Regions from separate parts of the Paraburkholderia sp. J63 genome, predicted to be linked through region 2. Evidence: riboswitches for the same ligand, from Rfam matches in the RefSeq annotation. Region 2 holds a riboswitch; the other holds the start of a gene.

Region 1 (6,280 bases), on a different contig from region 2:
ACCTGCTCCGGCTTCAGGCGCAGAGCGAACGGCACGCTCATCATGGGCAGGCAATAGTCAGGAGTCCCATGCTCCGTGTAGTTTCTCGCTTCGATCTCGATGCAAGGCGCGTAATAGCGCGAAAAGAGCGAGCGCAGTATGCGCTTGCTGGCCAGCACCAGACGGCCGCCTTGCGCCTGCACGCGTGCCGCGAGCGCGGGGACCAGGCGCACCATCTGAATGTCGTCGCCGCTTCCCTGCTCGCTATAGACCAGCAGCGTGCGGCCTTCGAGCGACTGGCCCGTCCAGTGCGGAGCCAGGCGCCCCATGATGGACACGACGCTGTTTGCACCGCGGTCCGTTCGCGTGAGGCGCGCTTCGTATCGCGCCCAGCCGCGCGGCCAGTCGTCGTCGCGTAGTTCGAGTTCGGCGAGGTCGACCGATGGCGTCGGCATGTTCGGTTGGAGTTCGAGCGCACGTTCGTACAATTGCCGTGCCGCGCCGTAACGCGCCTGCTCCGCAACAAACTGGGCCACTGCAGCGATAAGGTCGCTGTTTCCCGGGTGGAAGGCGTCGGCGGCGCGCATGGTTGCCTCGGCCGCAGCGGGGTCATGGCGGTGCCACTGAGCACAGGCCAGTTGCCACGACATTTCGAGGTCGCCGGGACTGCGGGCGAGCTGCGCGCGGCAGATAGGCTCGACCGCTTGCCAGTCGCCCGCAAAGCGCCGTTCCAAAGCCAGTTGCAGTGGCAATGCCGGATCAATCATCGGATTGACCTGCCATGCGCGCAGCAAAGTCGCCTGGCGCAACCTCAGTGAAGCTTCGTCGGTATGGCCGGATACCGCGCACGCGATCAGCCATTGTCTGCGGGCATCGTTCGCGTAAGCGGTCGCCAGCGCGGCCATGAGTTGCAACGCCGTCGCGCGGCTAGCGATCTTTTCCTCTATCCAGGTTGCCCATTGCAGGGTCTCGTCCGGATCGAGGGTCTGGGACGCAATCGTCAGGAGTTCCAACGAGATGCTTTTGCGACCCGATACCCCTGCGAATAATGCCCATCGCAGGAGTCGAATGCCGGGGGGCGGAACACAGGGAGTTTCTTGAGCCGTTTGCTCCGGCGTGATGTTCATGCCAACGCCCGCTATCAGGTCTGCCTCAAGCAGGACGCTTTGGCCGGCGCGATCGAATGCCATGGCGAGTTGTTGCGCGGCATGGAAGCCATCGGATTGCAATGACCTGAAGACCGGTAAAAACGTATCGCCCGCCGATGAGATTGATGTATTCATTCACGCATTTCCACGAGGAATTCAATGAGCGACGGATGGGGGTTCCCATTTCGCAAGCAATGCTCTCGCGGCGTTCGTGGCGGAATCGATAGGATCAGTCTGAAAACGGGCAAATTTCAAGCACGCGGCCCGAGCATGTCGGGCCGCGATGCAGGCAATCAACTTCAAGATGATGCTGACGCGTCCCCACGCATCACTTCGGAATCACGCAGAGCACAACCGCAAACGCCGCATAGAGCCAGCCCACGTGCGTGAGCTGGCGGCTCTTCACTTGCGGGGCGCGGAACGCCCATTGCAGGAACAGGATCGCGAGCATGGTCGTGAACGCGGCGAGGATAGACGGCGTGCCCAGGTGCCACGGCGTGAAGAACAGGCCGAACGCGGTGGGAATGGTCGCCTGGATCATCATCGCGCCGCTGATGTTCGCGAGCGCAAGCCGCTCCTTGCCCTGGCGTACCCAGATGATCGCGTTCATGATCTCGGGCAGCTCGGTGGCGATCGGGCTGAAGAGCAGCGCCGTCAATTGCGGGCTCAGGCCAAGCCACGGCCCCACCGCGCCAATCTGCTGCACGAAGAGATGCGAGGCGAAGAAGATCACGGCGAGCGCGCCGAGGGTCTGCAGCAGGATCCAGAACAGCGATGGGTTCGCATCGCGCGGACGCAGCTTGAGCGGCTCCAGCCCCACGTCTTCAACTTGATCATCGCTTCCGTCGTCGCTGAGCTCCTTCCAGCAATAGACCGCGTAGGCCGCGAGAAACGCCAGGCCGAGTAGCGGCTTGAAGCTGAACACCACGAGCCCGAGCCCGATCTTCACGACGAAGATCGCAAGGAACCAGAGCTGGTCGCGGCGCAGGCGGCGTGTGTCGGCGTCCACGATGCCGGCGCGCGCGCGGCCCGCTCGCGCGGCTGTCGCCAGCAACGCGACGCCCACCACCGCATAGGCGACGGTGCTGAGCGCGAGCGGGCCGCCAATGGCCGCGCCGATGCCGATTTCCTTGTGCGCGGCATCCGCGCCGAACGCGACGGCCACGAGCGTGACCACGCTCTCGGGCAGCGCGGTGCCGAAGGCGGCGAGGATCGTGCCGGTGGCCGTCTGCGTGACCTTGAGTTTCTGGCCGAGCCATTCCACGGCGTTGACGAAGGTCTCGCACGAAAGATAGATGATGCCGGCGGAGGCGATGAGCAGGGCGAACGTCCAGATCATGACGCACGCTCCATCGCGTGAGCGTGGCTGTGCAGGCGAAAAAAGCGGGACATGGGGTAGGCGCATTCCTCGGGCTGGACGAACGGACCAATGACGCGATCCCCCCGCCCAGCCCGGGTGTGAGGGATAACGTCATAGGTCTCGTCAGGCCGAACAACGGCTGCCGGCGCCATGGCACTGCGTGCCAATCATGTTGACGCCGGCGCGTCACGCATTGCGCGCGACGCAGACTACTCCCCTAAGACCCGCGCATTATAGCCGACGAATGTGACCGCGCGGGGGCAAAGCGGAGCGCTTCGATTCGATCAGAAGTGGTGGCGCACGCCGATCATCGCCATGGCCTGCTTGTTGGTGGTCGCGTCGTTACCGAAGTCGGCGAACGAGGCGTTGGCGTCGACGAGCGCGCCCGTATCGGCGTCGATCGTGTGGCCCGATGCCTTCTGGTAGCCCGCGAGCACGTAGATGTCGGTGCGCTTCGAGAGGAAGTAGTCGCCGCCGAGGCTGAACTGGCTATAGCTCGCGTCCACCCCGTTGCCGTGACCCTTCGTGTAGTTGTAGCCGAAGCCGATCAGCGCGACCGGCGTCACCTGGTAGTTGATGAAGGCCTGGCCCGTGTTGAACTTCGTGTCGCTGTTCGAGCCGTACGCGCTCTGGTAGTTCGCGTAATCGACATTGCTGTACGAGAGACCGAAGGTCATCGGGCCATAGTTGTAGTCGCCCACCGCGCGGATGATCTGCAGCGAGTTGGCCGAAACGAAGCCTCCCGTGATCGCCGGCGAATCGACGTTGACGTCGGTGTTCGGGTTCAGGCCGTCGAACGAAGCCGCCGTGCCGCTGTTGCTGTTGGCCTTGAAATAGCCCGCGCCGAAGCCGAACGGACCGTGGTTGTACGCAGCGGCGACGGCCCACGTTTGCCCCGCGCCCATGCTGCCCGCCTGGCCGCCGAACGCGTACATCGCGCTCACCTGCAGGCCCGCCCAGTTCGGGCTCGTGTACTTGACCGAGTTGTTGGTGCGGTAGCTGTTGTCGTAGTTGTCCATGTCGCCCGGCGTGGCGAACGCGGAGCCGAAGTTCACGTCGTCGGTCATCGGCTGGAGCAGGTCGATCAGTGGATCGTACTGGCGGCCCAAGGTGACGCTGCCGGCCGTGCTCGAGTTCAGGCCCACCATCGCGGTACGGCCGAACATGCGGTCGCCCTGGCCTTGCTTGCCGTTGTCGATGTTGAAGCCGCTTTCGAGCTTGAAGATGGCGGAGAGGCCGTTGCCGAGATCCTCGGTGCCCTTCAGGCCCCAGAGGTTCGGCGAGACGTTGCCGGACATCATTTCGAACGTGTTGCCCGAACCATGCTTGCCCGCCTGGTTGCCGAAGAAGGCGACCGAGGTGTCGAGCGCGCCATAGAGCGTCACGCTGCTTTGCGCATGAGCGGCGGAGGCGATGGAGGCCAGCGTGGCGGCGAGAGCCAGAGCGGTTTTTTTCATTGGCGAATATTCATTAAAAAATGGCGTGAGAGAGCGTGTACTTCATGAAAACGAATCGCAGCGCGGCAACTGCGCCTGGTAGTGCGCCGGGCAAATTCAGGGGCGATTATGCGTAACGCGCGGTGCGGGCGAATTTGAAAAACGGAAAGACTGAGTTTCAGAAAACGCAGTTGCGTGTGCGTCCCGTCTGGACGGCGCTGCAAGGGCGTGGCGCGCGAAGGTGTTGTTTTTTTGCGGCTATTCGCGGCGTCGCCATGTGTGCATAAGCACACCGATGGAGGTGCAGCGCGCAGATTACGGTGTGTGGCCCGTCACGCGCGCGGGCTTTAGCGCGGGTATTCGAGGTGCGATTCGTCGCGCGATTCGATCAGGACAATTGATCGAATTCGTGTTCATCCCGATGGCTACAGGCGACGTGCCAGCCCTGTGCCGGATCTTAAACATTTCTTCATTTCCCTGCGGATATTCGCGAGGGTTCGCGCCTCTATCCTTGCCGCATGAATTGCATTGCCGTAGCGCGATGCATCGGGAACCGGCGTGCAGGCGCGCCGGAACAGTCAACGGTGAAGGCCACGTGGCCGGACAGGAGTCTGAAGTGAAGAAGAGCTTGAACTGCGCGTGTGCCGCGCTCATGTTGTCGCTGTCGGCGTTCGCGCATGCACAAGGGAGTGCCGCACCAGACAGTGCGACGCCCGGCATGGCGCCCGGCGCCGCGGCGCAGGCGGCGGCAGCGCCCGCCGACCCCGCATGGAACAGCGACGGCACGGCTCACATCACGCGTGCCCAGGTGCGTCACGAGCTCGTTGAAGCCGAGCAGGACGGTCAACTGAAACTGCTCAACAGCACGGTCTACGCCCACCACTGACGCGACCGGGCACAGCCGTCTGGGCGCACCGGGCCGCGCGCCTTGACGGGAAATACGCCTCGCGGCCCGTCATCCGAGTTTCGATTCCATGAAATCACGCATTGTCATTTATGTCGTGCGCGCGGCGCTGTGCGTCGCGGCGGCAGCCGCCATGTCGGGCTGCGCAAGTCTGCATCCCCAGCCTAACGGCCCCGGCGATTGCGTGGGTCCGCCGGACTACTGCGTGCCGTTCTTCGGCTCGTAACGCGATGTCGATGCTGCCCGGCGTGCACGTGCGCCGGGCAAGCGAGTGGGTGTGCCGTAGCACATGGCGGGAGCGGAAGCTCGCCGCGTCAGCGCAGATCAATAGCGATTATCGGCGGCACTTGAAGCCGGTTGCGCAGCCGTATGGCATTCGTCGAACAGCCAGCGCCGGAACAGCGGCACGGCGGGCGCCTCGGGGCGGACGGGCGGCCGCACGAGAAAGTAGCCGCGCGCGGTCACGACCGGCGTATCGATCAGGCGCACGAGCTGGCCGCTTGCGACCAGCGAATCGGTCAACGGGGTCCAGCCGAGCGCAACGCCCTGGCCCATCAGCGCGGCGTGAATCACGAGCGCATAGCTGTTGAACGTCATCCCCTGTTCGTCCGCCGGCGCCTGCAAATGATGTGCCGCGAACCACCCGGCCCACGAGAGCCAGCGCACCGGCTCCGTCGGCTGCACGTGCAGAAGCGGTAGCGTCGCGAGGTCGGCGGGCGTCTTCACATGGCGATGCTGGGCGTAAAACGCGGGCGAGCAGACCGGCGTGACTTCCTCGGGGAACAGCCGCGTGGACGTGCAAGGCGTCCAGTCGTCGTCGCCGAACGCGATCGCGACGTCCGCATGATCGCGGCGCGGATCGAAGGTCTGCTGCGAGGTGACGACCTTCACGTTGACGTCCGGCATCAGCCGTTTCAGTCCCGCGAGACGCGGCATCAGCCAGAAGGTCGCGAAGCCCGCGTCGGTAAGAATCGTTAGTCCTCCTGAAGCACGGCGCGCGCGAATTTCGGCGGTTGCGTCGCGCAGGGTCGCGAGGCTCTGGCGCACGGCCTCATAGAGACGCTGGCCGTCGGGCGTCAGTGTCACGCCGCGGTGGCCGCGCTCGAACAGCGGCGCGCCCAGGTCCGCCTCGAGCTGCACGATGCGCTGGCTCACGGCGGGCTGCGTCGCGCCGAGCTCGCGAGCCGCGGCGGTAAAGCTCGCAAGTCTCGCAGCCGCCTCGAATACCGTGAGCGCCTGCATCGGCGGCAAACGATCCTGGTCTGACATAAGCGTCCCTTATGGGGCCATAAGTTGAGGGCGTCTTCACGCGCGTTTAATGGGGCGACATATTGTGGTCACGCCGCACGTTCCTTCGGGAAGGGCGCCGCTGAATCTCGTTGCACCGCGGCAGCCCGTGCCGCGTGGATGCTCCATTCGCTATTGCCCCTCGATTCTAACTGTCCTCGATCAT
Region 2 (6,280 bases):
CACGCCGGTCAAATTCGGCATCTCGTTCAACGTCCCGCACCTGAACCAGGCGGGCGCGCTCGTGCACGTCTATCGCGACGGCTCCGTGCTCGTGAATCACGGCGGCACCGAAATGGGCCAGGGGCTCAACACCAAGGTCGCGCAGGTGGTCGCGGGCGTGCTCGGGCTGCCGCTCGCGCAGGTGCGCGTGAGCGCGACCGATACGTCGAAAGTGGCCAACACATCGGCCACCGCCGCCTCGACCGGCAGCGATCTGAACGGCAAGGCCGCCGAGGACGCGGCGCTAGCGATCCGCGCGCGGCTCTCCGCGCTCGCCGCCGCGGAGCACGGCGGCGCGCCCGAAGATGTCGCGTTCGAAGACGGCCTCGTGCAGGTGAACGGCAAGACCCTCGCGTTCGCCGGGTTCATCGAATTCGCGTATCTGAAGCGCGTGCAACTGTGGTCCGACGGTTTCTACGCGACACCCAAGGTCCATTGGGACGCAAAGACGCTCACGGGCCATCCGTTCTATTACTTCGCCTATGGCGCGGCGGTGTCCGAGGTGGTCGTCGACACGCTCACGGGCGAATGGAAGCTCGTGCGCGCCGACCTGTTGCACGACGCGGGCCAGTCGATCAACCCGGCCATCGACATCGGCCAGGTGGAGGGCGGCTTCATCCAGGGCATGGGCTGGCTCACGAGCGAAGAGCTCTGGTGGAACCGCGACGGCAAGCTGATGACGCACGCGCCGTCCACCTACAAGATTCCGGCGATCAGCGACACGCCCGCGGCGTTCCACGTGCAGCTCTACCGCAACGAAAACGCCGAGCCCACCGTGTTCCGCTCGAAGGCCGTGGGCGAGCCGCCCTTGCTGCTGCCGTTCTCGGTGCTGCTCGCGATCCGCGAGGCGATCGGCGCGGCCGTGCCCGAGGCCCGCGAAGCCGCGCCGCTCCTCGCGCCCGCCACGCCCGAAGCGATCCTCGACGCGATCGAAGCGCTCGAGACGCTGCGCACGCGCACGGCAGGCGCGCCGGCCGCCGCCCCAACAGAAGTCGTCGTCAAGTAGGAGAACTGCCGGATGCAAGCCTGGGTCACCGATCTTCAACACCTGCTCGCGCATGGCGACGCCGCCGTGCTCGTGACCGTCGCGCGCGTCGAAGGCTCGGCGCCGCGCGAGGCCGGCACGAAGATGATCGTCACGCGCGAGGCCGCACGTCATACGATCGGCGGCGGCCACCTCGAATGGAAGGCCATCGAGACCGCGCGCCAGGTGCTGCGCGACGGCATGCGCATGCCGCATGCACGGCGCCTCAAGCGCTTTGCGCTTGGGCCCAGCCTCGGCCAGTGCTGCGGCGGCGCGGTCGTGCTCGCGTTCGAGCGCCTCGACGTGTCCGACCTCGGCTGGCTCGCCACGCTCGCGCGCCGGCTCGCGGCGGGCGCATCGACCGTTCGTAGCGTATCATTCCGCTCCTCGCGGAATGGGACGCCCGCCGGTGCACCCACCGGCGTCAATCAGCCCGAAGCCGATGGCGCGGCGGTGGCCGTCATGCTCTCGGAGCCCGAGCCCGGCGTGGAAACGCCCGATTGCCTGCTCTGGGACACAGGCGCCGCCAGTCAAGGCGACGGCACGCTGCTGCTCACCGAAACCGTCGCGCCGAACGACTGGCCCGTCGTGCTGTTCGGCGCGGGCCACGTGGGCGCGGCGCTCGTGCGCGTGCTCGGCACGCTGCCGTGCCGCGTGCGCTGGGTGGACGCGCGCGACGCCGCGTTTCCCTCGCCGGAAGCGTTCGCGGCGCTTAACGCGCCCAACGTCGCGATCGACGCCAACGACGCACCCGACGAAGCCATCGACGCCGCCCCGCCCGGCACGAGCTTCATCGTGATGACGCACGATCATTCGCTCGACCTCGAACTCGCCGAGCGCATCCTGCGCCGCGGCGACTTCGTGTTCTTCGGCATGATCGGCTCGCACACGAAGCGCAAGCAGTTCGAGCACCGGCTCGCCGCGCGCGGCATCGACCCGCTGCAAATCGCGCGCATGAACTGCCCGCTCGGCGTGGACGGCATCGTCGACAAGTCGCCCGAAGTGATCGCGATCTCGGCCGCCGCGCAATTGCTGCAGGCGATCGAGGCGGCAACGGCGGCCATGCATGCGCCAGGGCATGCAGGCGTTGCGGCTCCGGGCACAACCCATTCCGCGTGATGTCATTCACTGAACGAACCTGATCGACCAAACCATGACCATCACGACCCCAGTCAACCCGCTCGTAGAAAAAGCCGCGCGCGCACCGAAGGCCGAGCTGCACATCCATATCGAAGGCTCGCTCGAACCGGAGCTGATCTTCGCGCTCGCGCAGCGCAATCACGTCAAGCTCGCGTACGAATCGATCGACGCGCTGCGCGCGGCCTACGCGTTCACCGACCTGCAGTCGTTCCTCGACATCTATTACGCAGGCGCGAGCGTGCTGCTCAAAGAGCAGGACTTCTACGACATGACGATGGCCTACTGCGAGCGCGCGCTCGCGGATAACGTCGTGCACTCCGAAATATTCTTCGATCCGCAGACGCACACCGAACGCGGCGTGCCGATCGACACCGTGGTCGCAGGCATCGACCGCGCGCTCGCCGACGCGGAAAAGCGCGGCCTCACGAGCAAGCTGATCCTCTGCTTCCTGCGCCATCTGAGCGAAGAAGACGCGCTCGCCACCTTCGACGCCGCGCTGCCGCTTTTCGAACGCTATCCGCGCATGATCGGCGTGGGGCTCGACTCGTCCGAGCGCGGCCATCCGCCCTCGAAATTCGAGCGCGTGTTCGAGAAGGCGCGCGCGCAGGGGCTCAAGCTCGTCGCGCACGCGGGCGAGGAAGGCCCGCCCGCCTACATCTACGAAGCGCTCGATCTGCTCAAGGTCGATCGCGTCGATCACGGCGTGCGCAGCATCGAAGACAAGGCGCTCGTCACGCGTCTCGCCGATACGCGCGTCGCCCTCACCGTCTGCCCGCTCTCGAATACCAAGCTCTGCGTCTTCGACGACATGACGCAGCACACACTCAAGCAGCTGCTCGACGAAGGCGTCGCGGTGACCGTCAATTCCGACGATCCCGCCTACTTCGGCGGCTACGTGAACGAGAACTACAGCGCGATCATCGTCGCGCTGAAGCTCGACGACGACGAGGTGTACACGATCCTGCGCAACGGCTTCGAAGCGTCGTTCGTGACACCCGAAGAACGCGTCGCGCTGATGGCGAAGCTCGATCGGTACTGGAGCGGCGCCGTGGCCTGACCCGCGCAGGACGTAGCTCAGGGCTTCACCCTCGATGAGGTTGAGGACCGGCGCTCGCGCGCCGGGCCCGGGGCTTTTGCGCGCCGCGTTTTCAGGAGCGGCGCACGCCGCGCGCCATTTGCGAAACCGCAAGGCGCGCACGAAACCTGCTCATGAATACCTGAAATTTTCGGAGACGTTGTTCCCATGACTCAATCGGCTTATCGCGCAAAACTGTTGACGTTCACCGGCGACCCCGCGCAGTCGCCCGACGCCGCCGTATTCCACGAAGACGGCGTCGTGATCGTCGAGGACGGCCGCGTCGCCGCCTCGGGCGCGTGGTCCGCGCTGCGCGCCAGCGTGGCCGACGGCGCGACGGTGCACGACCTGCGCGACAAGCTGATCGTGCCCGGCTTCATCGACACGCACATCCACTACCCGCAGACCGACATGATCGCCTCGCCGGCGCCGGGCCTGCTGCCGTGGCTCGAGACCTATACGTTCCCGACCGAGCGCGGCTTTGCCAACGAAAACGTGGCGTTCGAGACCGCGCGCTTTTTCGTCGACGAACTGCTCTCGTGCGGCACGACCACGGCGCTCGTCTACTGCTCGGTGCACAAGCAGTCAGCCGATGCGCTGTTCACGGCGAGCGAAGCGAAGAACATGCGCATGATTGCGGGCAAGGTGCTGATGGACCGCAACTGCCCCGAGTTCCTGCGCGACACGGCCCAGAGCGGCTACGACGACAGCGCCGAACTCATCTCGCGCTGGCACAACAACGGCCGCCAGATGTACGCACTCACGCCGCGCTTCGCGCCCACCTCGACCGAGGCGCAGCTCGAAGCGTGCGAGGCGCTCGCGAAGGCGCACGGCGACATCTTCATCCAGAGCCACGTCGCCGAAAATCTCGACGAAGTAAAGTGGGTGAAGGAGCTGTTCCCGCGCCAGCGCAGCTATCTCGACGTCTACGATCATTACGGACTCCTGCGCCGGCGCGCCGTGTACGGCCACTGCATCTGGCTCGACGACGAGGACCGCCGCCGCATGGCGCAAACCGGCACGGTGGCGGCGCACTGCCCGACCTCGAACCTGTTCCTCGGCAGCGGCCTGTTCGACTTCGACAAGGCCAACGAATCGCAGATGCCCGTCACGCTCGCCACCGACGTGGGCGGCGGCACCTCGTTCTCGATGCTGCAAACGATGAACGAGGCGCACAAGGTCGCGCGCATGGGCGGCCATCACCTGACGGCCACGCGCATGTTCTGGCTCGCCACGGCGGGCGCAGCGGCCGCGCTCGATCTCGCCGGGACGATCGGCACGCTCGCGCCGCAAAGCGAGGCGGACTTCGTGGTGCTCGATCCGCAGGCGACGCCGCTGCTCGCGCGCCGCACCGCGCGCGCCGAATCGCTCGAAGAGCTGCTGTTCGCGTTTGCGCTGCTCGGCGACGACCGCGCCGTGTTCGAGACCTACGCGGCCGGTGCGCGCGTGCATAGCCGCCGCGACCGTGACCAGGCGAAGCGCTGATCGCCGCAAACCCGACGGCCTTGGCGAAGCCAGGCGTCGGATAACCCCGATGCTATAATCCACCCCTCATTGGGGAGTAGCCGCCCCGCTCCGTGCCGCCCAGCGAGCCCCCGGGTTTGCCGCGCGCCGCGCACGTCGAAGCGGGGGCGTCCGTCAACAGACTTGGCCCGCGCGGCCATGGCGGACGCAGCCTTTGCAACTCGGGCCTGGCGAGACCGATGACCCATGACCGCCGCAACAGGGCCCGGCGGGTCGTGGGTCGTCGCTCGCATTCATCCCGGCCCGAGGATCACCAAAACGTGAATCAAGCCTTTCTCGTCTCCACCGGCGCGGTCGCGCTCGCCGAAATCGGCGACAAGACGCAGTTGCTCTCGCTCGTGCTCGCGGCGCGCTACCGCAAGCCCATGCCGATCATCCTCGGGGTGCTGGTCGCCACGCTCGTCAATCACTCGGGCGCGGGCGCGCTCGGCGCCTGGCTGGGCTCGCTCATCACGCCCTCGGTGATGCGCTGGGCGCTCGCCGCCTCCTTCGTCGCCATGGGTTTCTGGATACTCGTGCCCGACAAGCTCGACGAAGGCGAAGCCAACGTCAACCGCACGCGGCTGGGCGTGTTCGGCGCCACCGTCGTCACCTTCTTTCTCGCCGAGATGGGCGACAAGACGCAGATCGCGACCGTCGCGCTCGCGGCGCGCTTTCACGACTTCTTCGGCGTGGTGGCCGGCACGACGCTCGGCATGATGATCGCCAACGTGCCCGCGATCCTGCTGGGCGACCGCTTCGCCCACAAGCTGCCGACGAAGCTCGTGCACGGCATCGCCGCCGTGCTGTTCGTGGTGCTTGGCGTGTTTGCGATTATGGGCGTGGGCGTCTGAGAAACGTTTGAGAAACTACTTCGCCGGGGCGGCCCCCGGCGCGGCCCCATTGGGCGCCGCTGCGGACGCCTCGTTCGGCGCCACGCCGTTCTTGTCCACGGGCAGCTTCACCTGCTGCACCGAGCCGTTCTGCAGCGGGAAGTTCGAGAGCGCGCTGCGCACCAGATACGGCATCACCCGCACGAGCGATGGATCGTCGCCCGACGTGCGCGCGGTGACGTTATAGACTTCCTTCCCGCTCGCTTTGTCCGTGATGCGGATGCCGAGCGCATGCGAATAGACCGGATAAGTCTGGTTCACGTAGGCCGGGCCCCAAGGTCCCCAAGGCCCCCACGGATTGATCGGCCCCCAGTATGGCGAAGGCCAGGGGTTGTAGAACACGGGCTGCGGGACCGTCACCGTATCCATGCGGCTGCCGTAGGCGAGGCCCACGAGATAGCGCGCCTGCCGCTCGGGCACCTGGCGGAACGCGTACGACGAGAGCCCGTCGGCGACGAAATTCTCGTAAGTCGATTGCTCGATGCTCTGCTGCTGCTCCGGATTGCGCGTGAACGCGTAGGTGCGCGTGGCGTCGCTGCCGCCATCCCACGCGGAGAACGCGGTCACCTGGCTCGTCACGTAGGTGGTGCAGCCGGAGAGCGTCAC

What was found. A riboswitch is a leader RNA that binds a small molecule or an ion and turns the genes downstream of it on or off. The one in region 2 is predicted to bind manganese.
Region 1: it holds a riboswitch for manganese, as region 2 does, so the genes downstream of both, U5775_RS23480 (sodium:calcium antiporter) here and U5775_RS03285 (TMEM165/GDT1 family protein) in region 2, are expected to answer to the same signal.

Annotation. Positions count from the first base shown of each region.
Region 1 covers NZ_CAJMZF010000023.1:68,288-74,567, reverse strand. Annotated here, with positions in the region: gene U5775_RS23485 (hypothetical protein) at 1-1,262, opposite strand, end outside; gene U5775_RS23480 (sodium:calcium antiporter) at 1,456-2,466, opposite strand; yybP-ykoY riboswitch at 2,533-2,720, opposite strand; gene U5775_RS23475 (porin) at 2,772-3,944, opposite strand; gene U5775_RS23470 (DUF4148 domain-containing protein) at 4,540-4,809, shown strand; gene U5775_RS23465 (hypothetical protein) at 4,898-5,053, shown strand; gene U5775_RS23460 (choline sulfate utilization transcriptional regulator) at 5,152-6,096, opposite strand; gene betC (choline-sulfatase) at 6,279-6,280, shown strand, end outside.
Region 2 covers NZ_CAJMZF010000002.1:212,807-219,086, forward strand. Annotated here, with positions in the region: gene xdhB (xanthine dehydrogenase molybdopterin binding subunit) at 1-1,045, shown strand, start outside; gene xdhC (xanthine dehydrogenase accessory protein XdhC) at 1,058-2,182, shown strand; gene U5775_RS03275 (adenosine deaminase) at 2,217-3,260, shown strand; gene guaD (guanine deaminase) at 3,447-4,763, shown strand; yybP-ykoY riboswitch at 4,823-4,971, shown strand; gene U5775_RS03285 (TMEM165/GDT1 family protein) at 5,063-5,635, shown strand; gene U5775_RS03290 (DUF4136 domain-containing protein) at 5,651-6,280, opposite strand, start outside.